DNA from 2 places in the Pseudomonas sp. BIGb0558 genome. Region 1 is predicted to be linked to the other one. Evidence: riboswitches for the same ligand, from Rfam matches in the RefSeq annotation. Region 1 holds a riboswitch; the other holds the start of a gene.
The links. A riboswitch is a leader RNA that binds a small molecule or an ion and turns the genes downstream of it on or off. The one in region 1 is predicted to bind manganese.
Positions count from the first base shown of each region.

Region 2: linked by a shared signal. The riboswitch ahead of mntP (manganese efflux pump MntP) and the one ahead of M2400_RS09470 (TMEM165/GDT1 family protein) in region 1 are both predicted to bind manganese.

Region 1 covers NZ_JANUEW010000005.1:88,086-99,755, reverse strand. Annotated here, with positions in the region: gene mqo (malate dehydrogenase (quinone)) at 1-506, opposite strand, end outside; gene M2400_RS09525 (hypothetical protein) at 904-1,224, shown strand; gene M2400_RS09520 (hypothetical protein) at 1,233-1,466, opposite strand; gene M2400_RS09515 (YajG family lipoprotein) at 1,651-2,235, shown strand; gene M2400_RS09510 (hypothetical protein) at 2,293-2,502, opposite strand; gene M2400_RS09505 (hypothetical protein) at 2,684-2,941, shown strand; gene M2400_RS09500 (1-acyl-sn-glycerol-3-phosphate acyltransferase) at 3,049-4,212, opposite strand; gene M2400_RS09495 (CPXCG motif-containing cysteine-rich protein) at 4,357-4,536, shown strand; gene M2400_RS09490 (putative signal transducing protein) at 4,547-4,807, shown strand; gene M2400_RS09485 (SOS response-associated peptidase) at 4,844-5,464, shown strand; gene M2400_RS33530 (methyl-accepting chemotaxis protein) at 5,595-6,338, opposite strand; partial or broken gene M2400_RS33525 (HAMP domain-containing protein) at 6,453-6,653, opposite strand; gene M2400_RS09475 (M48 family metallopeptidase) at 7,987-8,805, shown strand; gene M2400_RS09470 (TMEM165/GDT1 family protein) at 8,966-9,550, opposite strand; yybP-ykoY riboswitch at 9,639-9,758, opposite strand; gene M2400_RS09465 (class I SAM-dependent methyltransferase) at 9,810-10,808, opposite strand; gene M2400_RS09460 (2-hydroxyacid dehydrogenase) at 10,839-11,670, opposite strand, start outside.
Region 2 covers NZ_JANUEW010000041.1:21,027-32,696, reverse strand. Annotated here, with positions in the region: gene M2400_RS28800 (ABC transporter permease) at 1-318, shown strand, start outside; gene M2400_RS28795 (ABC transporter permease) at 320-1,141, shown strand; gene M2400_RS28790 (aldehyde dehydrogenase family protein) at 1,134-2,606, shown strand; yybP-ykoY riboswitch at 2,678-2,846, shown strand; gene mntP (manganese efflux pump MntP) at 2,857-3,420, shown strand; gene M2400_RS28780 (glyoxalase) at 3,807-4,703, shown strand; gene M2400_RS28775 (alginate export family protein) at 4,700-6,091, shown strand; gene M2400_RS28770 (alpha/beta fold hydrolase) at 6,179-6,997, shown strand; gene M2400_RS28765 (DoxX family protein) at 7,046-7,462, opposite strand; gene M2400_RS28760 (LysR family transcriptional regulator) at 7,571-8,446, opposite strand; gene M2400_RS28755 (NAD(P)H-quinone oxidoreductase) at 8,623-9,621, shown strand; gene gcvA (transcriptional regulator GcvA) at 9,636-10,535, opposite strand; gene M2400_RS28745 (glutathione S-transferase family protein) at 10,637-11,242, shown strand; gene M2400_RS28740 (alkene reductase) at 11,249-11,670, opposite strand, start outside.

The DNA of each region.
Region 1 (11,670 bases):
TTTTCGTCCAGCGGTCGGCCAGGCATCATCAGCGGCATCCACTCGGCCATCTCGCTGCGGTCTTCGGTGTAGTGCATGTCCGAGAACGCGTGGTGCTGGCTGAGGGTTTCAAAGCGTTTCTTGAGGAACGACACGCCCTTCTCGCCCTGCACGAAGCTCAGGTGCGGCACGGGGCTGATAAAGGATTTGGACGAGCCAAAGGTGCCTTTCTTGGTCAAGTACGCCCAGAACTGCTTCGACACCTCGAATTGGGTGTTGATGTGCACGGCTTTCTTGATGTCGATGGAGCCGTCGGCGGCCTCGGGTGTGTAGTTCAGCTCACACAGCCCGGCGTGGCCGGTACCGGCGTTGTTCCACGGGTTGGAACTTTCCGCGGCACCCGAATCCATCAGCTCAACGACTTCCAGCTTGAGGCCGGGGTCGAGCTCTTTGAGCAGTACGGCGAGGGTGGCACTCATGATGCCCGCACCTACCAGTACTACGTCGACTGCTTCGTTATGCGCCATTTAACGCGTCTCCAAAATCTGCAGCACCAAATTGACGGCATGGCTGCCAGGAGTGACGGGGCGGTTCACGTGATGCCCCAGGTTACCCATGGCCAGGATCGCCATGTCCGATTCTTCGCAATTTATCGCAAGCGGACGCTGCCGGCCGGGCCTGATGTGCGTATGAACGCATTTAAGGACACCTGTGGCAATTCGACTTATGGTCAAGCTCGTCCGATCGTGCAACCAAATCCGTAGCGGACAGGCTTCAAGCTCCGTTTTTTGAGGAGTGCTCGGTCCTGTGTGGTGGGGCTGTTCCAGACGCTGATGGTGCTTGTACAAACGCAAAACTATTCATTTGCTCGCCACACTCTTGTGAAGTTGTGAAAACCCGTTTTTTTCACGCTCTTTTGAAGACGTGAACCTCAAAAAAGGGCTGCCCCAGCCTGGCACCTGGCCCGAGATCACTGCCGGCAAGCGGCAAAACGGGCAAACAACTCAAGTGGCCGAGCGCATGGCAGCTCTGGCAGATTCGGGTAAAGACGATGGTTTGCAGAGAAAACAGCAAGCTCGCCAGCTTCACTCGATCTGTGTGGGCGGCTCTCTGTGGGCGGTGCGGGGAGCTAATACAAGCGCATTAGCGATGCTGCGAGGCCCGATCAGGAGACGTCCTTATAATCGGGGGGAGATTGTAGCGAAGAAATGCGCGCAAATGGACGTGTTTAATGACTTTTATTAGCAGTCTGGTCAGGAGGCCAACGCGTGCCGTGGCTGCGCCTGCGAAACCGCTGGGCTGACGCGGGCGCTGGCGGGCAGCGGGCGGTGCATCCAGCTCAGGCGGGGCTCTTCGACTTCGACCCAGCCTTCGCCGACGGGCGGCAGGCTGCACTGCTTGAACGCCTGGCAGCAACCTTGGGCATCGAGCAGGGCAAAATGGCGATGACTGGTGTGGGAAAAGAACAATGATTTGAGAAGGCGCATGGTTTTGTACCCGGTTCGTTACATGCTGCAAAGGTTGTCAGTCTGGCATGACATTGAGGTGACGGTTCTGTGTGAAAATTGTAATTTCGCCGACAGTTCAGCCGTCGTTCAGGAATTCTGGTGAGTGGCGAGCGCTCGCCGTTATACTGGCGCCCTGTTTGCATCTAGTCCTGGAGAAATGAGTATGTTGCAACGCCTGTTGTTCGGTTTGATCACTGTGACCAGTTTGACCCTGGTTGGCTGCGCCCACAGCCCGCAACAACTCAGCCCGCAACCAAAAATCACCACTCAGTTGGCGCCAGTGGGCCATGGCCAGCCGGTGTCGGTGCGTGTGGTTGACGGGCGTCCGTCGCCGACCCTCGGCACCCGTGGCGGCCTGTACCCGGAAACCAGCGCCATCACGGTGACCGGTGCCGACGTGCTGCCCAAGCTGCAAGCCCAGGCCGAAGCGGCCGTGCGCCTGCTGGGCTTCACCCCGGCCAACTCGCCGGGTGCTCCACAACTGACCATTACCCTGGCCGAGCTGAAGTATCAGTCGCCCAAGGAAGGCCTGTACGTGACTGAAGCCACCATCGGCGCGACCTTCAAGTCCGACGTGACCGCCGGCACCCGTCGCTACAGCGGCCGCTACGGCGCATCCCTGGACCAGCGCTTCGGCATGGCGCCGAACCAGGAAACCAACACCAAGCTGGTGAGCGATGTGTTGAGCGATGCCCTGACGCGCCTGTTCAAGGACCCGAGCATCGGTTCGCTGCTCAGCTCGCAATAACCGCTCATAAAAAAACCGGGCTCATCACTGAGCCCGGTTTTTTTACGCCTGCAGTTTTCATGCAGCCGTTTCGACATAAAAGTCCAGCACACTCACACCGGTGAGCAAGTCCAGCTCCGGCAGGTCGGCATGCTGATGCCCGCCGAGGGCGCAATACACCAGCCAGTGGCGGTCCTGCACATTGAACGCGAGGCCGCCTACCAGCGCCTCTTGCTCATCGCTTTGGGCGATCAGATACAGCCGATCCTGGTTTTGCGCGTGCAACATGACAAGCTCCCGGGCTTTCGAAGGGCAACAGAGTGGCTTGTTAAGGTGACGTTCAGGTGACGTTGTAAATTACTGGATACATTATCCGTCAATGGGGAAGGAGCAATCAGGCGCAGGCGGCGCATATCATTCAGGTTTGTATCTGAACTGATACCAAGACACTGATACGTCGAGGTTTGCGATGTCGCTGACCGCACTACTGCTCAATTCCCTTGCCCTGCTGCTGGCGTGCCCGGCGGCCTGGCTGCTGTTTGTCACGCGCCTGCGTGAACAGCGCGCGATGGAAAGACTTGCCGCGCAAAGCGAACTGCGCGCCATTGATCAACCGATGCTGTTGCTGGATGTGCTGACGCAGCGTACCCATCGCCTGTTTTACCGGCTGGGGTTTGTCTGTCTTGGGCTGGCGTTGCTGGTGTCGTGGATCAGTACCCGATTGTAAGAGCACCCTAAAACAGATGTGGGAGCGGGCTGGCCCGCGATGGCAGTGAGTCAGCCGATAGATTCGGGGGCTGACACTCCGTCATCGCGGGCAAGCCCGCTCCCACATTACAGGGCGGTCCCCGCTTTAACCCGGTACTGATTCCTCACCGGCGTTGCGTATTGCAGCACCAGATACGGCCGATGCTCGGCCGGGCACGCATTCAAGCGCCGTTCCCATTCCGCTTTCGCCTTGGCCAGCTCATCCGCCGGGAATACCTCGGCGGCGGTCGGCACCTGCAATTGCGGGTCGGCATCGCTCCATTGGGCGTACGCCAGGTAATGCACCGGGAACAACCGATAACCGCCCAGGATCTGCCGGTCCATCTCGATCGCCAGCAGTTTGGTGTCTTCGAACGCCTCGGTGATCGGCGGCGCGAAGTTGACGTGCACCCGGCCCTTGTAGCCGGTGATGCCCAAGGCAATGCTCACGTCATCTTCCCCCGGCGCCTTGCTGTAGGTGCCGGTGGTAGCGCGGATGTACAGCTCGCGGGCCTTGGCGGCGTCGCACGGGTCGTATTCGTAGCTGATGGACACCGGCGTCAGGTTCAGTGACTGGATAACCTCGGCGAACGGCTCGTCCTTGCGGCTCATGTGGAACATCTTGAGGATCGCCGACTCAGTGCGGTCATCCCCATCCTTGGCACGGCCTTCGGCCTGGGCGATCCAGATCGACTGGCAGTCGTTGCGAATCGAATGGTTGATGTAGGCCGACAGCAACTGATAAGCGGCCATCTTCTCTCTGCGCCCGGTAATCGAGCGGTGCACGATAAAACTCTTGTTCAGGCGCATCAGGTCGCTGACAAACGGCTTTTGCAGCAGGTTGTCGCCGATGGCGATGCGTGGCGTCGGCAGGCCGGCGTGGTACACGGCGTAGTTGACGAACGCCGGGTCCATTACGATGTCACGGTGGTTGGCCAGGAACAGGTAGGCGCTGCCGGACTTGAATTGCTCCACGCCGGTATAGGTCACGCCGTCGGTCGCGCGCTCGATGGTGTGGTCGACGTAAAACTCGACTTTGTCCTGCAGCGTGGCCACGGTGGTGACGCCGGCGAACTCACGGCGCAGTTTATGAGCGATCATCGGCTTGAGCAGCCAGCCAAAGGCGCCGGCAAAGCGCGGGAAGCGAAAGTGGGTCAGGATGTCCAGAAAGGCCTTGTCACTGAACAGTCGGGCCAGCACTGCCGGGACTTCGCTGTCGTTGTAAGGTCGGATGGTATCGAATTCGCCCATCATGCTCTCTTGTTAGAAACGGCTAGGGTAAGTAAAGGTTTGGAACAATAAATATCAGGGCGTGGTCCGGGCAATTGGCCGGGACGAAAAATAGCCCTGTAAATAGACCGGCGATTATACGCACAAGTCACCTGGGAGACCGCGATGGAAGAGGAGTCGTACGAATGTCCTTATTGTGGAGAGATAGTCACGGCGTTACTGGATCTGTCCGGAGGCGATCAGCAATACATTGAAGACTGCCCGGTATGCTGCCGGCCCATTACCTTCATCCTGCAGATTCACGGCGATGAATGGATGCTCGAAGTGCGCAGCGAGAACGAATAAAGGTACGCCCATGCAGCGAATCTACGAGCCCGAAAACCTGATGGAAGGTGAGCTGCTGCAAGGCATGCTCGAAAGCGAGGGCGTCACTGCGCACCTGGTGGGGCGCGATTTGCTCGGCGGCACTGGCGAACTGCCGATCTACGGCCTGCTGGCGCTGGCGGTGGAGAACGACCAGGCCGCCTACGCCCGTGAGTTGATCACCGCCTACAACGGGGCCCAACCGGTGCCCGGGGATGAACCCGACAGCTTCCCCGACGTGTTGGTCTGTTAGGCTGTCGGCCAGTTTCTCCAAGAGTCGTGTTGCCCCATGTGTGGACGTTATGCCCTGTTTCGCTGGAACCCCGCGTTTGCTGCCTTGCCGGGCTTTCCGGCCGACCAGCAGGCCCAGTGGAATATTTCCCCCAATGATTCGGTGCTGATCCAGCGCCTGAGCGACGGCCAGCACACCCTCGCGCGGGCGCGCTGGGGCCTGACGCCGCCCTGGTTGACTGATCTTTCCCGCACCCCGGCCCACGCCCGGGCCGAAACCCTGGCGGAGCAACCGATGTTTCGCGAGGCCTTTCGCCAGCGTCGCTGCCTGTTGCCGGCCAACGGGTTCTACGAATGGCGCGGCACTCAACGCAAGCGCCCTTACTGGTTGACGCCGGGGGAGGGCAGCACGCTGTTCTTTGCGGCGATCTGGGAAGCGTACCCGGTGCAGGAGCAGGTGTGGCTGAGTACCGCAGTGGTGACCCAGGCCGCGCAGAGTCAGCGTCGGCCGTTGATTCTGGATGCGGCGGGGCAGGCAGCCTGGCTGAATCCAGAGACACCGCTGCACACCTTGCAGGCGTTGCTGGCCAGTGAGCCCACCGCGTTGCGCGAGCGGGTGCTGGCCAATATGGTCAACGATCCGAAGCTCAATGGGCCGGAGTGTCTGACGCCGGTTTAAGCCTGCAGGTTTGTGCTGGGGTTTAGGGCCCTATCGCAGGCAAGCCAGCTCCCACCTTTGACCTGTGAATACATTCAAAGTGTGGGAGCTGGCTTGCCTGCGATGAGGCCCTGAACTTCACCCAATAACCTCAGACCTTGAACTGATTGATCAACCGCCGCTGCTGCTCCGCCAGCTTGGTCAAGTCCGCACTGGCCGCGCTCGACTCATCCGCCCCGCCCGCCACTTCGTTGGCCACTTGCCCGATATTGATCACGTTACGGTTGATGTCCTCGGCCACCGCGCTCTGCTCCTCGGCGGCGCTGGCGATCTGGGTGTTCATGTCGTTGATCAGCGACACCGCCTGGGTAATGGTCTCCAGCGCCTGGGCCGCCTTGGCCGCGTGTTGCACGCTTTCATCGGTGCGGCTCTGGCTGTCCTCCATCACCCGCACCACGTCGCGCGTGCCTTGCTGCAGTTGCTGGATCATGGTCTGGATTTCTTCGGTGGCCTTCTGAGTCTTCTGCGCCAGGTTGCGCACCTCATCCGCCACCACCGCGAATCCACGCCCCTGCTCACCGGCCCGCGCCGCTTCGATGGCTGCGTTGAGCGCCAGCAGGTTGGTCTGCTCGGCAATCCCGCGAATCGCCGTGAGGATGGCGTTGATGTTCTCGCTGTCCTTGGCCAGCGCCTGCACCACACCGACCGCCTTGCCGATTTCCTGGGCGAGGGCGCCGATGGAGGTGGAGGTGTCGCGCACGATCTGCATGCCCTGGCTCGCCGCCTGGTCGGCGTGGCTGGCGGCTTGGGCGGCCTGGGTGGCATTGCGCGCCACATCCTGGGCGGTGGCCGTCATCTCGTGCACGGCGGTGGCCACCTGGTCGATCTCGACCATTTGCTTGTGCACGCCCTGGTTGGTGCGAATCGCGATGTCGGCGGTGTGTTCCGACGAGTCGCTGACCTTCTGCACCGAACTCACCACCTGGGTGATCATCCCCTGCAACTTGGCCAGGAATGTATTGAAGCCACTGGCAATCGCTCCCAGTTCGTCGGCGCGATCACTGGTCAGGCGCCGGGTCAGGTCGCCTTCGCCCTGGGCGATGTCATTGAGCATCGCCACCATTTGCTTGAGCGGCCGGGCGATGCCGTGGCCCACCAGCCAGATCACCAGCAAGCCGATGCCGGCAATCAGCAGCCCGGCCACGGCCATGCCGAAAATATCGGTTTTGCGCTGGGCGTCGAGGTCGTGTTGCATGGCCTGCAAGTCGGCCATGACTGCGCTCAGGGGCAGTTGCAGCATCAGGGTCCAGCGGGCGTCGGTCTGGCCGATGTTGAACGGCAGGAACAGCTCGATATGCCCGTGTTCCTTGTCCACGTCGTAGCGCACTTCGCCGACCTTCAGCTGGCTGAGGTTGGCGAGTTCGTTGCTGTCGAGCAGGTCGCTGGCTTTTTCCCCCAGCTTGCTGGCGTCCTGGGTGTAGGCCACCAGGCGACCGTTGCTGGAAATCAGCGCCAGTTCACCGGCGCCGTTGTACAAATTCTGATCAGCCTTGGTGAGCATTTCCTGGATGAAGTTCACCGACAGGTCGGCACCGACGATGCCCTGGAAGGTGCCGTCGATCATGATCGGTTCGATAAACGAGGCGAGCATTACCATCGCGTTGCCCACTTTGTAGGGGGCCGGGTCGATGGCGCAGGGCTTTTTGCTTTCCTTGGAGCACAGGTAGTACTCACTGGCGCGCACGCCGGTGGACAGGATGGTCTGGTCGGCCACGTCGGCAAGTTTATCCAGGCCCAGGCTGCCGTCGGCATTGCGGAACCACCAGGGCAGGAAGCGGCCGTTGGTTTCGACGCCGACTACCGGGCTGTTCACATAGGCGGCGTCGTTGTGGTCGATGGCGTTGGCTTCCCAGCCGATATAGGCACCGAGAATCTTAGGGTTGCGCACCACGGTTTCGTGGATCAGGTTGATCAGTTGTTCCCGGGAGACCGCCAGTTGCGGGTTGCCATTGGCGTCTTTCATGCCCATCAGGGCGTTGGCGGTGGCCAGGCCCTTGGCCGTTACCAGCGGCGCTTCCAGTTCACGCTGGATCAGCGTCGCCTGGGTTTGCGCCAGCGCGGTCAGGCGTTGTTCGATGATCTGTTCGAATTGCCCCTGGGTGCGTTCCTGCACCATCTCCTGGGTGCGCGCTCCCGCGAACAAGGCGTACAGCACCAACACCGCGACCACGCTCAGGACAATGGCCCCGGCCAGTGCCGCGACAGAAAATTGAATCGACTTGAACTTCATGACGGCTCCGGGCGCAGGGGGAGGTTGGCTGCTTTTTTATATCGGCCGCGAGCGGGGGAGGCATTAGGGTCATACCCTCAAAATGACTGCGCCGGATCGGCGAATGTCGCAAATGGAAAGGTCGCCGGCGGTTTATGAATTTTTTGCGGCAGTGTGGGATGTATCTGAAAATAGGCGGCTACACGTCTGTTGTATCTGGCGTCGATACAATTGGCCGACTACGATACGCGCCATGTTTTCAGGGAGCAGGTTGATGAAAAAGACAGTAGCGGTATGTGCATTGGGCGCGGCGGTATTGCTCGCCGGTTGCCAGTCGGTCAACACCACCAGCGGCGGCGCCGTGGGGGTTGAGCGCAAGCAGTACATGTTCAGCATGTTGTCGAGCCAGGAAGTCGACCAGATGTATGCGCAGTCCTACCAGCAGACCTTGGGTGAAGCCAGCGGCAAAGGCCTGGTGGACAAGACCAGCGCCAACGCCAAGCGCGTGCAGGCGATTGCCAACCGCTTGATCGCCCAGGCGCCTACTTTCCGGCCGGATGCGGCGCAATGGAAGTGGGAGGTGAACCTGATCAAAAGTGACGAGATGAACGCCAACTGCGGGCCTGGCGGCAAAATCTTCGTGTACAGCGCGCTGATCGATAACCTCAAGCTGACCGACGATGAACTCGCCGCCGTGATGGGCCATGAAATTGCCCACGCCTTGCGTGAGCACGGTCGCGAAGCCATGTCCAAGGCTTACGGTATCGAGATGGCGAAGCAGGGGGCCGGTGCCTTGTTCGGCCTGGGTCAGGACAGCATGGCGTTGGCCGATACCGTGGCCAACTACGGCATGACCTTGCCCAACAGCCGCAGCAATGAAAACGAAGCGGACCTGATCGGCCTGGAGTTGTCGGCACGCGCGGGTTACAACCCGAACGCGGCGATTACCCTGTGGAACAAAATGGCCAAGGCCTCGGAAGGCTCGCCACCTGAGTTCATGAGCACTCACCCGGCTTCCGACAGCCGGATCGCCTCGTTGCAGGCGGCGATTCCGAAGGTGATGCCGTTGTATCAGCAGGCCAAAAAGTCCTGATTTATAAGGCTGAAATGCAAATCTGAATGTGGGAGCCCGGCCTGTGTGGGAGCCGGGCTTGCCCGCGATGCAGGCACCTCGGTGTGTCAGTTGCACCGAGGTGATGCTATCGCAGGCAAGCCAGCTCCCACAAAAGCCCAGCCCTCACATGGGGTCGTGTCTAGATCCAGCCACTGCTCTGCATGGCCTTGTACACCGCAACGATTGCCAGGATGAAAAACGCCGTAGCCGCCAAGCGACGAATCAGCGTCAGCGGCAGTTTGTCCGCCGCAAAATTCCCCGCCAGCACCACCGGTACGTTGGCAATCAACATCCCTAAGGTAGTACCGATAATCACCAGCCACAGTTCCGGGTATTGCGCCGCGAGCATCACGGTAGCGATCTGGGTCTTGTCGCCGATTTCCGCGAGGAAGAACGCAATCAGCGTGGTCAGGAACGGCCCGAACTTGCGGGAAGTACTGGCTTCGTCATCGTCGAGTTTGTCGGGTACCAGGGTCCAGAGTGCCGTGGCGCAGAAGCTCGCCGCGAGGATCCAGTGCAACACCGCATCCGAGAAGAAACTCCCGAACCAGGCCCCCACGGCACCGGCCGCCGCATGGTTGGCCAGGGTCGCGGCAACGATGCCGGCGATGATCGGCCAGGGTTTGCGAAAGCGTGCAGCGAGAATGAGTGCGAGCAGTTGCGTCTTGTCGCCAATTTCGGCCAAGGCAACGATTGCGGTAGGGACGAGCAGAGAATCCAGCATCAGGTAAGTTCCAGGGGCGGGTCGACACGGCTATGACACGTACAGCCTTCCCGCCCCGGGTAAGGTGTTCGTGTCATAGGTCTTGTCAAACCCCGGTCCGTCTGTGCGGACTCCTGGGTCGCATACGCCATGGCCTGTTGACCAAGTATGTTGACGTATGCCGGACGAGCGTGGCGCTCGTGGGAGACTACTCCCCTAGGACGGAGCGGATTCTGCCTAGGCAAAATCCATTCGGCAAGCCTTCTTTTGGAAAAAGATTTCAGCCGCGCTTGGCACGGTAAATGCGAAAACCCTGGCCTTCTGCCTTGATTGCGCACACGCCCAGATGCTCTTCGATAAGCGGTTGATACTTCAGGAAGCTATTCGCAACCAGGCGCAGTTCGCCGCCTTTTGCCAGATGTTTGGCTGCTTTTCGCAGCAAGTTTTCCGTGGCGAAATAATCGGTGTGCACCCCGACATGGAACGGCGGGTTGCTCAGAATTGTATTCAGATTCATCGGCGCAGCGTCGATGCCATCACCGGTCAACACCTCGGCTTCCAGACCATTGGCGGCCAATGTCAGGCGACTGCTGGCGGCGGCAAAGGCATCCACGTCGAGCATCGTGACCGTGTTATGCGGATAACGACGCTTGACCGCCGCTCCGAGTACACCCGCCCCACAGCCGAAATCCAGCAAGTGGCCGCTCGGCAGCTTGTCCAGATGTTCCAGCAACAGTGCGGTACCGCGATCCAGCCGACCGTGACTGAATACGCCCGGCAGGCTCACGACTTTTATCGCCCCTTCGGCCAGCGGCACCTCGAACACCTGTGCCAGGCTTTCCAGCTCTACCGGTTCAGGGGCGTTGGCCACCGTTACCAGCCACAGCTGGCAGTGCCGCGCATTGTCGAGCTTGCGCGGTTTGCCGAACGGGTTCAGTTGCTTGGCCGCGCTTTCGATGCCGCCTTTCTTTTCCCCCACCAGGTACAGCTCTTTGCCGGGCAAGCGCGCCGCCACGGCATTGAGCAGGTAGTCAGTGAGGTCCTTGGACTTGGGCAGGAACACCACCGCCGTCTCGAACGAACGCTCGGGCACGTTCACGCCGAACTGGCTGCGCTCGGCAAAACGTGCGTCCAGTGCGGCCTGGTCGCCGGCGTGCCAGCTCCAGCCATGGGCATTGGGCAGGCGACCCAGCAGGTCGTCGGCGGGCAAGCCCACCAGCAGCACGTCGCCTTGAAAAAGTTCGGCCTGACGAAGCAGTACTTCACTGCGCGGATCCATGGTCTGCTCCTTGAAAAGGGGCGCAGTTTATCAACTGACGACCCGCAGCGGGGCGCCGCTGAAAAAGCCCTGGGCGTTTTCGATCAATTGGCCGACGATCCGCTGCCGCGCTTCGCGGCTGCCCCAGGCGTTGTGTGGCGTGACGATCAGGCGCGGGATGTCGCCGGCCAGCAGCGGGTTGCCGTTGACCGGCGGTTCCACGCTCAATACGTCGGTCGCCGCGCCGCCCAGATGACCACTGCGCAAGGCATCAGCCAGTGCCTGTTCGTTGATCAAACCACCGCGGGCGGTGTTGACGATAAACGCGCCGGGCTTGAGCAGCGCCAGTTCGCGGGCACCGATAAAATCGCGGGTGTGTTCGTTGAGCGGGCAGTGCAAGGTCAGCGCGTCGACTTGCGCCAGCAACTCGTCCAGCGGCACGCGATCGGCACGGGCAGGGCGTCCCGGGATGGCGCCGAGGATCACCCGCATGCCAAACGCTTCAGCCAGGCGCGCAACGGCACCGCCCAATTCCCCATGGCCCAGCAGGCCCAGGGTTTTGCCTTCCAGTTCGACGATCGGATAGTCCAGCAGGCAGAACTGCTTGGCTTGTTGCCAGAGCCCAGCGTTTACATCCCGCTGATAGTCGTTCAGGCGTGTCGCCAGGTTGAGCAGCAGCATGATCGTGTGCTGCGCCACCGACGGCGTGCCGTAACCCTGGCAATTGCTCACGGTAACGCCGTGGGCGCGGGCGGCGGCGAGGTCGACGTTATTGGTGCCGGTGGCGGTGACCAGGATCAGCTTCAGTTCGGGGCAGGCCGCCAGGGTCTCTGCATTCAGCGCGATCTTGTTGCTGATGGCCACCTGTGCGCCTTGCAGGCGT
Region 2 (11,670 bases), on a different contig from region 1:
GCCTCGGCAGACCTGGGCGCCAGCGCCTTTGAAAGCTTTCGCCGGATCACCCTGCCGCTGTCCGCGCCGGGAATCATCACCGGGGTAATGCTGGTGTTCATCCTGTTGATGGGCGAGTTCCTGATCCCGGCCATCCTCGGCGGCGGCAAGGTGTTTTTTGTCGGCAATGCCCTGGTGGACCTGTTCCTGCAATCGCGTAACTGGCCGTTCGGCAGTGCGCTGGCGATGACCCTGGTGGCGATGATGCTGCTGATCATCGGCGTGTATTTGAAGCTGGTGGCACGCTACGGCGGCCGCCCTGCCGACGGAGGCTTGTGACATGTGGCTGCGCAGCTATTCGACTTCGCTGTACCTGTTTCTGTATGCGCCGATCGCCTTGATCGTGCTGTTCAGCTTCAATGCCGGGCGCAGTGGCCTGGCGTTCGAGTGCTGCTCGGTGCAGTGGTTCGGCCGGGCCTTTGGCAACCCGTTCATCATGGAAGCCCTCGGGCACAGTGCATTTATCGCCACGTGCTCGGCGTTGATCGCCACGCTGTTCGGCACCCTGGCGGTGTTCGGCTTGCAGCGTGCCGGGGCCAGGGTGCGCCTGCTGTTTGACGCCCTGACCTACTGCGCGATCATCGTGCCCGGCATCGTCATCGGTATCTCGACGTTGATCGCCTTCATCAGCCTCTTCGATGTGATCAACCCGCTGCTGGCGAGCTGGATGCCCAGCCTGCCGCGTTTGAACATGGGCTTCTTCACGGTGATCGCCGCCCACTCGCTGTTCACCATGGCGCTGGTGATGGTGATCGTGCGCAGCCGCGTCGACACTCTGGACAAGGCGCTGCTGGAGGCGTCTGCCGACCTGTATGCACCGCCGATGCAGACCTTCTGGCGGGTGACCCTGCCCCAGATCAGCCCGGCAATCATGGCCGGCTTCCTGCTGGCGTTCACCTTCAGCTTCGACGATTTCATCATCGCGTTCTTCGTCGCAGGCTCGGAGACCACCTTGCCGATCTACATCTTTTCCTCGATCCGGCGTGGGGTCACACCGGAGATCAATGCAGTCTCGACGGTGATCATCTGCCTGTCGCTGGCCTTGCTGTTTACGTCTCGCCACCTGCAAAACCGCCGTATCCAGGAGCCTCACCATGCGTGATCAACTTTATATCAATGGCGAGTGGGTCAGCCCGGACCTGGGCGGCTACCTCGACGTGATCGACCCGGCCACCGAGCAGGCCTTCGCACGCGTGGCCGCCAGCACCGAAGAAGACATCGACCACGCCGTGCGCGCCGCCCGCCGCGCCTTCGACAATGGCTGGAGCCAGACCAGCGGCGCCGAGCGCGGCCAGTGGCTCGACGCCCTGGCGGATGAGCTGGAACACGCGCAGCCGGCGTTGGCGGAACTGGAAGTGCGCGACAACGGCAAGCCCTTGCCCGAAGCCCAATGGGACGTGGGCGATGCGATTGGCTGCTTTCGCTATTACGCCGGCCTGGCCCGGGAGCTGGACCAGCGCCAGGACCAGCCACTGGCGCTGCCTGACGCGCGCTTTCGTTGCCGTATTCGCCACGAGGCGATTGGCGTGGCCGGGCAAATCATTCCCTGGAACTACCCACTGCTGATGGCCGCGTGGAAGGTCGCGCCGGCCCTGGCGGCCGGTGCCACCGTCGTGTTGAAACCTTCTGAGCTGACGCCCCTGACCGCCCTGGAACTGGCCGCAGCCGCCGACCGTATCGGCCTGCCCGCCGGGGTGTTGAACGTAGTCACCGGCCTGGGCCAGGACGCCGGCAGCCCACTGACCGAACACCCCGGCGTCGACAAACTGGCCTTCACCGGCAGCGTGCCCACCGGGGCAAAAATCATGGCGGCGGCGGCCCGCGACATCAAGAACATCAGCCTGGAACTGGGCGGTAAATCGGCGTTCATTGTGTTCGACGATGCCGATGTTGAAGCCGCCGTGGAATGGATTCTGTTCGGGATTTTCTGGAACCAGGGCCAGGTGTGCAGCGCCACTTCACGCTTGCTGGTGCAGGAAACCATCGCCTCGCGCCTGATCGAACGGCTGGTGGAAGAAACCCGCAAGATCACCATCGGTTCGGGCATGGAGCCGGGCGTATTGCTGGGGCCGCTGGTCAGCCAGGGGCAGCATGAAAAGGTCCTGGGTTTTATCGACCAGGGCCTGGCCAGCGGCGCCCGCCTGCTGACCGGAGGCCGGCGCCCGGCGCATCTGGAGCGTGGGTATTTCATCGAGCCTGCAATCTTTGACGAGCCGGCGCTCAACAGCATCCTCTGGCGCGAAGAAGTGTTTGGGCCGGTGCTGTGCGTCAAGCGGTTCAAGACTGAAGAGCAGGCCCTGCAGATGGCGAATGCCAGCCGCTTCGGTTTGGCAGCCGCGGTGATGAGCGCCGACCTCGCACGCACGGCGCGGGTTGCCAATCAACTGCGGGCGGGGATCGTGTGGGTCAACTGCTCGCAACCGACCTTCGTCGAGGCGCCGTGGGGCGGGATGAAGCACAGCGGGATAGGGCGTGAACTGGGGGAATGGGGCTTGCACAATTACCTGGAGGTCAAGCAGGTGACGGAGTACATCAGTGGGGAGCCGTGGGGCTGGTACCTGAATTGAAACGGTTTGCAGGATTATCAGAGAGATGGGGTCGCGTATTTAACAAGATTTTCATATCCGCAAGGCTATGATCTGCCACCTCGTTGGGGAGTAGCCTGCTTCGGATTCTCGAAGCGTTCGTATCAACATTCTCGGCAACATGCCGTGGTGCGAACACCATTTTGGTTGGTGAGACCAGCGACACATCCATGCCTGAAGTCGGGCGTGTGGTTGTGTCGTTGACTCATATAGCCCGACTGGAAGCCTTACCGTGAACCCCATTTCCCTGATTCTTCTCGCCCTGGCCATGTCCACGGACGCCTTTGCGGCAGCCATCGGCAAAGGCTCCAGCCTGCACAAACCACGCTTGACCGAAGCCCTGCGGGCCGGCCTGATCTTTGGTGTGATTGAAGCCATCACGCCGATTATCGGCTGGGCCATCGGCCAGGCTGCCACCCGCTGGGTGGAACAGTGGGACCACTGGATCGCCTTCACCCTGCTGGTCGCCCTGGGCCTGCACATGATCTACAACGGCCTGAAGGCGGATGATCCTGAGGAAGAGAAACCGACCCAGCACTCGTTCATGATCCTTGCAGTCACCGCGTTTGCCACCAGCATTGATGCCCTGGCCGTGGGTGTGGGCCTGGCATTTGTCGATGTGAATATCCTGGTGGCCGCGGCGGCTATCGGTCTCGCGACGATGACCATGGTGACTATCGGCATGATGCTCGGCCGGGTGCTGGGCACGGTGGTGGGCAAGCGCGCCGAGATGGTCGGCGGCGTGGTGTTGATGCTGGTGGGTGCGACGATTTTGTATGAGCACCTGTCGGCCTGATCAACCCATACCAAAATGTGGGAGCTGGCTTGCCTGCGATGGCGATGTATCAGTCGACATCATTGTTGACTGACACTCCGTTATCGCAGGCAAGCCAGCTCCCACACTGGATCTACTGCAACTTATCGAGCGTAACTCAGGCTGCGTGTTTTTCTTTCTTCAGGCTGTCGATGTCGATCACAAACCGATACTTAACATCGCCCTCGAGCATGCGCTCGTAGGTAACTCTTGGCCATTTCGTTCACCTGTGCGTTCAGACGGTTGAAGTCAGTTGACCCGCATAGACGCTGAACCGTTCAACCGAGCACGTCCATACAATCTGCAGGGCAGCCCGGCCCCTAAGCTGGCGACTTTTCGATCACGCTGAAAAGTGCTGGAGAATGGGCATGTGCAAGAAAGTCACGACGATATCCCTGGCCTTGACGCTGCTGGGCGCGCAGATGATGGGCAGCGCGTGGGCGGCAACACCGAATGTGGCCGTGGCGCCGCAGTACGACACCAGTCACGTCTACGTCGCCCCGGCCGACGTGGACCGCTTTGCCCAGAGTTTTCTCGCCACCTTCGGCGGAAAAAGCACGCCCCAGGTGGTGGTGAATGTACTGCCGGTGCCCAGCAGCACCACCTCGCAACTGCTGCAGACGCCGGCGGGCACGGTGTCGCTGTTCGGCTTCACCACACCCGTCCCGCACCCGTTCGGCCAGGAGCGCAACGGCTACCTGGTCAAGGACATGGACGCGGCGCTCAAGGCGGCCCGCGCCAACGGAGCGGCGGTGATCGTGAGTGATTTTCCTGACCCCATCGGCCGTGATGCCGTGATCCAGTGGCCGGGCGGTGTCAACATGCAGCTCTACTGGCACACCAAGACCCCGGGTTACGCGGCGTTCCAGACCGTGCCGGAAAACCGGGTGTATGTCTCCAGCGATCGCGCCGACACCTTCATCAAGTCCTTCGTCGGGTTTTCCCACGGCAAGGTCCTGGCCGATGACAAGCATGCGCCAGGGGTCGATATCGGCCAGGCCAGTGGCAGCTACCGCCGCGTGGACATCGAGTCGCCGTTCGGGCGCATGGCCGTTTTGGTCACCAACGGCCAACTGCCCTACCCCTTCGGCCATGAAACCACCGGCTATCAAGTGGCCGACCTGACCGACACCCTGGGTAAAGCCACTGGCTCCGGTGCCCGGGTGCTGGTCCCGGCGTTTGACACCAAGGGCCGGCGCAGCGCGCTGGTGGAGTTCCCGGGCGGTTACGTCGCGGAGATTCACCAGCTCAGCGGGGCAAGATGATCCGCCGCACAGGCTGGGGCCTCGCAGTGCTGTGGCCGCTGCTGGCTGGCGGCGTCCACGCTGACGACCAACCGACGCGCCCGGCGATCAAGGCCAACCGCTGGCAGGAAGACTGGTCGATGCTCAAGGACCCGGCGCTGCGTACGCAGCCGCTGGACAACCTCAAGTACATCCCGCTGTCCGCTGCCAACCCGTTCACCTACCTGTCCCTGGGCGCGACCTTGCGTGAGCGCTTCGAGATGAACGACGCCAGCGGCTTCGGTGTGAAAAACGTAGCCCGCGACCGGTACCTGATCCAGCGGTTCCAGGTGCATGCCGACCTGCACCTGAATGAAAACTGGCGCGTGTTCACCCAGTTGGAAGATGCCCGGGCCTATGACAAAACCTCAATCGGTGGCGCCGACCAGAACCGCGTCGACCTGCGCCTGGCCTTTGCCGAATACATCAACACCTTCAGTGCCGGCACGTTCAAGGGCCGTGTGGGCCGGCAGGACTTCGCCTTCGACTTGCAGCGTTTCATCTCGTCGCGGGACGGGCCGAATGTGCGCCAGTCCTTTGATGCCCTGTGGGCCGACTGGGAAACCCGTGACTGGCGTTTTATCGGGATCGCCAGCCACCCGGTGCAGTACCAGGACGAGCGGCACTTCGACGATAAATCCAACGCTGACATGCAGTTTCACATGCTGCGGGTGGAGCGGCTGGTGGGTGGCAAAAATGAGCTGTCGGCTTATTACGGGGTGTATGAACGCAGCGATGCCCACTATCTGGACGGCGACGGCGATGAGACTCGTCAGTTGTTCGACGCCCGGCTGGGGGGCGCGGCCCTGGGCTTCGATTGGGACATTGAAGCCATGCTGCAAGGTGGCTCGGTGGGCCACAAGGATATTCGCGCCTGGGGTGGCGGCAGCCGCGTGGGCTACACCTTCGACAGCCTGGCCTGGACACCGCGCCTGGGCCTGCAGATGGATATTGCCTCGGGCGACCGCCACGCCGGTGACGGCACGGTGGGTACGTTCAACCCGCTGTTCCCCAATGGCTACTACTTTTCCCTGGCGGGATATACGGGCTACAGCAACCTGATTCACGTCAAGCCGTCGATCACCGTCAAGCCTATCGCCAGGCTGAGCGTGCAGACCGCCGTCGGCCTGCTCTGGCGGCAAACCACCGCCGACGCGGTCTACACTCAGCCGAACCTCCCGGTTGCCGGCACCGCAGGCCAGGGTGAACGCTGGACCGGCGCCTACGCTCAAGTTCGCACCGATTACGTGTTTACCCCCAACCTCACCGGCGCCGTCGAGGCCGTGCACTACGCGGTCGGCCAGACGCTGCGGGATGCAGGCGGCCATGACAGCAATTACCTGGGGGTCGAACTCAAGTTCAGCTGGTAAACCCAACCAAGCACACCCGTACAAGCGCTGCAGGCGCCTGTTCGACAATAGTCAGCCTTTGCCTTCGTACTCACCCAAGGAGTTTCCATGAGCACATTCCTCACCAAAGACGGTACCGAAATCTACTTCAAGGACTGGGGCAGCGGTAAGCCCGTGCTGTTCAGCCACGGCTGGCCGCTGGACGCCGACATGTGGGAATACCAGATGGAATACCTGAGCAGCCGCGGCTACCGCACCATCGCCTTTGACCGACGTGGTTTTGGCCGCTCGGATCAGCCCTGGACCGGCAACGACTACGACACCTTCGCCGACGATATCGCCGAACTGATCAACCACCTGGACCTGCAGGACGTGACCCTGGTGGGCTTTTCCATGGGCGGTGGTGACGTCGCCCGCTACATCGCACGCCATGGCAGCGCGCGCGTGGCCGGCCTGGTGTTGCTGGGGGCGGTGACGCCGCTGTTCGGCCAGAAAGCCGACTACCCGCAAGGCGTTCCCACCGAGGTGTTTGACGGCATCAAGGCCGGCCTGCTGAAGGACCGCGCGCAATTCATTTCCGACTTCAACACGCCGTTCTTCGGCATCAACAAGGGCCAGAAAGTCTCCGACGGCGTACTGACCCAGACCTTGCAGATCGCCCTGCTCGCCTCGCTCAAGTCCACCGTGGATTGCGTTACTGCGTTCTCGGAAACCGACTTCCGCCCGGACATGGCCAAAATCGACGTACCGACCCTGGTCATCCACGGTGACGGCGACCAGATCGTGCCGTTCGAAACCACCGGCAAGGTGGCTGCCGAGATGATCAAGAACGCTGAATTGAAGGTGTACAAGGATGCACCACACGGCTTCGCGGTCACCCACGCCGAAGCCTTGAACGCAGACCTGCTGGCGTTCCTGAAGCGCTGAACCGATTGCATCACCTCCTTTTGGCCGGGCTTGCCCGGCCTTTTTTATTCAGGCCTGGCGCAGCACTCCGTCCCACTGCTGGTTGAGCGCCCATTTCCCGGGCCCGGCAATCAGGATGCTGGTGAAAATGATCAGCAGCAGCCAGCCAAACTGCCCTTCGAACAGTGTCCACTGCGGATGCACCACCAGCATCGCGATCAGCAGCACGCTCAAGATAGGCAAGCAGGCCAGGCGCACCAGCACCCCGGCGATGATCAACAGCGGGCACAGCACCTCGGCGAAAATCGCCAGCAGCAGTGTCACGCTCGCCCCCAGGTGGAAGGGATCTTCGATCACCTTCAACTGTTCGCCATAGTCCAGCAGCTTGGGCAGGCCATGGACCCACAGCAGGAACAATCCCCCGCTGACCCGCAAAAACAGCAGCCCGAAATCCCGTGCCCGTTCATCCCGTTGTGATGCGTTCATATGCAACCTGTCCCCGTGACGTCCACCGGCCTTTTTTACGCCGGAACCAGAGCCGATTGTGCGGCTACGCACGCCTCGGAAATTGCAGCGATGTGCTGACCTGGCAACTCACTCGCCCGTGCCGGCAAACCCCGCGACGATCTCGTCGATGACCACCCGCACCCGCGCGGTATGCCGCAGGTCGGCATGGGTCACCAGCCACACATCGTAGGGCAATGGCCGCGTACGCTCCGGCCACAGGCGTACGAGCCCGTCCCTCTCACCGGAAATCAGCGGAATTTCACCGATGCCCAGGCCCGCAGCGATGGACCGGCGCACCAGCAGGCTGGAACTCAAGGCCGCGACAATCCGCCCGCGCCCCAGCGGCTCAGACACCAGGGTCAGGTCTTTCTGGCTTTGCAGGTGCGGTTGGTACACCACCAGGTCGTGCCCTTCGAACAGGCTGCCCGGCTCCGGTGCGCCGTAGCGGTCGATATACGCCTGCGAGGCAAAGAGCCCCACCGGCCAGCGGGCGATGCGCCGGGCGATCAGGTCGGGGTTGTCCGGGCGGGTGTTGCGCACGGCGATGTCGGCTTCGCGTTTGGCCAGGTTAAGGAACTGGGTCGAAGCGTCCATCTGCACGCGCACGTCGGGGTGCGCGTCGTGCAGCCGGGCGATGGCCGGGATCAGGAAGTCGATGGCCAGGGAGTCGGTGGTGGTCACCCGCACCGTGCCGGTCAGGCGGTCGTCCAGGCCCTGGACCTGACGCTCCAGGTCGAGGGCCGAGCGCTCCATTCTCTCCACCGATTGCAAGGCGGCTTCACCCACCGCTGTGAGTGCATAGCCTTCGGAGGTGCGCAGGAACAACGTCGCGTTCAGGGACTTTTCCAAGGCATTGACCCGGCGGCCCACAGTGGCCTGGTCCACCCCCAGCACCCGCGCGGCACCGCGCAATGTGGATTCGCGGCACACCGCGAGGAACACCCGCGCATCGTCCCAGTTCATGGCTTCCCCTTGCGATGCATTTTTGCATCATCGTGACGTGTAATCGCAGCATTATTGCATCACTTATCACGGCTATGCTGGGCACCAGAGAAAATCTTCAGGACCGCCAGCCTGCTGAACTGCCCGACATTGGGCGCGGTCCCAACCCATACGTTCATTGCTACAGGTGCGCTCAAATGAATCTGCCCCACGAAATGACCCTGATCGAAATCACCAGCCCCGGCGGCCCCGAGGTCCTGAAACCCCGCCAGGAGCCCATGCCGGTAGCCGGCCCCGGCGAAGTGCTGATCCGCGTGCACGCCGCCGGGGTCAATCGCCCTGACGCCCTGCAACGCGCCGGCACCTACCCGATGAAGCCCGGCATGAGCCCGTTCCCCGGGCTGGAAGTGGCCGGCGTGGTGGTCGCGCTTGGGGAAGGCGTCAGCGAGTACGCGCTGGGCGACAAGGTGTGCGCCCTGACCAATGGCGGCGGTTATGCGCAGTACTGCGTGGTGCCCGCCAGCCAGGCCTTGCCGGTTCCCGACGGCATGGAGTGGATTCAGGCGGCGGCGATTCCGGAAACCTTCTTCACCGTGTGGGCCAATCTGTTTGGCATCGGTGGCGCGCAGAAAGGCCAGAGGGTACTGATCCATGGCGGCACCAGCGGCATCGGCACCACCGCGCTGATGCTCTGCCGCGAGCTGGGTATCGAAGCGTTCGCCACCGCCGGCAGCGCAGAAAAATGTGCGGTCATCCGCGAACTGGGGGCCGAACCGATCAACTACCGGGAACAGGATTTCGCCGAGGTTATCGCTGAAAAAACCGCGGGCCAGGGCGTTAACGTGATCCTCGACATCATGGGTGGCTCCTACTTGAACAACAACATCAGCGCCCTGGCCATGGAAGGTCGGCTGGTGATGCTGGGCTTCCTGGGCGGTGCCCGTGCCAAGGACATCGACCTGCTGGCGATCCTCGGCAAACGCGCAATCGTCACCGGCTCGTTGCTGCGCTCCCGTACCCGGGAAGAAAAAGCCGCGATTGCCGCGCAACTGCGCAAGCATGTGTGGCCGGTGCTGTCGGCGGGGCGCTGCCTGCCGATGATCGACAAGGTGTACGCCTACACCGACGCCGCGCAAGCCCATGCCCGCATGGAGGGTGGCGACCACATCGGCAAGATTGTGTTGCGGGTGGAATGAAAAAACGCTGCGGATCAGGCCTGGTTTTTCACCAGGGCCTGATAGGTTTGCGCCTCGGCGAACAACCACTCGCAGAACTCCCGCTGCTTGTTCGCCGAACGCTCCCGTGGTGGCCACACCAGCCAATACGGGTAAGGGTACGGCGCAGTGATCTCACTCAACTGCACCAACTCTCCCCGCCCGATGGCGTCTTGCACCAGGCTGCGCCGATCCAGCGCGATGCCCTGCCCCAGCCGCACCGCCTCCAGCACCAGGTTTGAATCGTTGCTGCACAGGCCCGAACGCTCAACCTCCACGTCCACACCGGCCGCCTGGCACCAGGGCAACCAGGATTCGGTGCTGTGAATAATCCGGCTCTGGATGATCTGCTCTGGCGTGCGCGGCAGTTTCCCGCCATTGAAGTGTGGCGCCGCGACCACAACCAACTCGTCATGAAACAGCAACTTCTGCTCCACGCCGTCCCAGTCGCCCTTGCCCATGCGAATGCCGATATCCACTGACTCCTGATGCAGGTTGGAAACCGTCAGGCTGGCTTGCAGGCGGATGTTGATGTCGGGGCAGCGCTGCTGAAACGCCGGCAGCCTGGGGATCAACCAGGCGCGGGCAAACGAGGGGATGACCGCGACCACCAACTCGCCCATTTTCGGCTGGGCCTGGATCGTCCGGGTGGCGTGCTCGATGTCCGCGAGTGCCTGGCGAATCTGCAGTGCATACAGGCGACCATCTTCGCTGACACGCAGCCCGCGACCTTCACGCACAAACAGGGTGAGGCCGACCAGTTCCTCCAGCGCCTTGATCTGCTGGCTGATCGCCGAATGGGTGACGTGCAATTCCTTGGCCGCCAGGGTCACGCTGCCCAGCCGGGAGGTGGCTTCGAAACTGCGCAATGCGGTCAAGGGCGGGAAAGCATTCATGTAAGCCTGGCTAACCTTTCATGATAAAAAAGATCGATATTACAGGGGTTGATCCCCCGATAAAGTAATCTGAATTTAACACTGCGGTAAATGGAGGCTTCATGAAACTGGTCGGCATGCTGGACTCGCCCTACGTACGCCGCGTGGCCATTTCCCTGGAACTGTACGGTGTCGCGTTTGAACACCAGGCACTTTCGGTGTTCAGCACCTTCGATGAATTCTCCAGGATCAACCCGGTGGTCAAGGCCCCGACCCTGGTGCTCGACGACGGCACGGTGTTGATGGACTCCGGCCTGATCCTCGAGTATCTGGAAGCGCTGGCGCCGGGCGGCGACAAGCTGATGCCCCGGCAAGCAGCGGCACTTGCCAAGGACTTGCAAGTGATCGGCCTGGCGCTGGCCGCGTGCGAAAAGACCGTGCAGATCGTCTACGAACATCACCTGCGGCCCGCCGAAAAACTTCATCAGCCATGGATCGACCGCGTGACCGGGCAGCTGCTGGCGGCGTATTCGTTATTGGAGGCGTTGCTGGCCGAGCGCGACAGCGAAGCGCCGCTGACCCAGGCGAGCCTGACAGCGGCGGTCGCCTGGTCCTTCACCCAGCTCAAGATTGCCGACGTGATCAAGGCGGATGCCTTCCCCCACTTGCAACGCCACGCGGCACGCGCAGAACAGCATCCGGCCTTCAGCAAGTTCCCGGTCGAGTAGTCGGGCTTACCCGGCGTACACCGGGTAATCAGTGAAGCCCACCTCGGTGCCGCCATACAGGCCGGCAGCGTTCAACGGGTTCAGCGGCCAACCGTTGAGGATGCGCTGGGGCAAGTCGGGGTTGGCAATGTACGGTCGACCAAATGCAATCAGGTCTGCCAGCCCCGCCTCTACCAGTCGCACGCCGCGCTCTGCGGTGTAGCGGCCGGCGTAGATGATGCGACCGCTGAAGGTGTCGCGCACCGCCCGGCGGAACGACTCGGGCAGCTCGGGGGCGTTGTCCCAGTCGGCCTCGGCAATCGACACATAAGCAATGCCGGCCGCTTCGAGTACCTTGATCGCCTCGATATAGGTGTGATGCGGGTCTTCTTCCACCAGGCCGATGTAAACCCGGTCCTGATCGGTGCCGCTGAACAACGGCGCAAAGC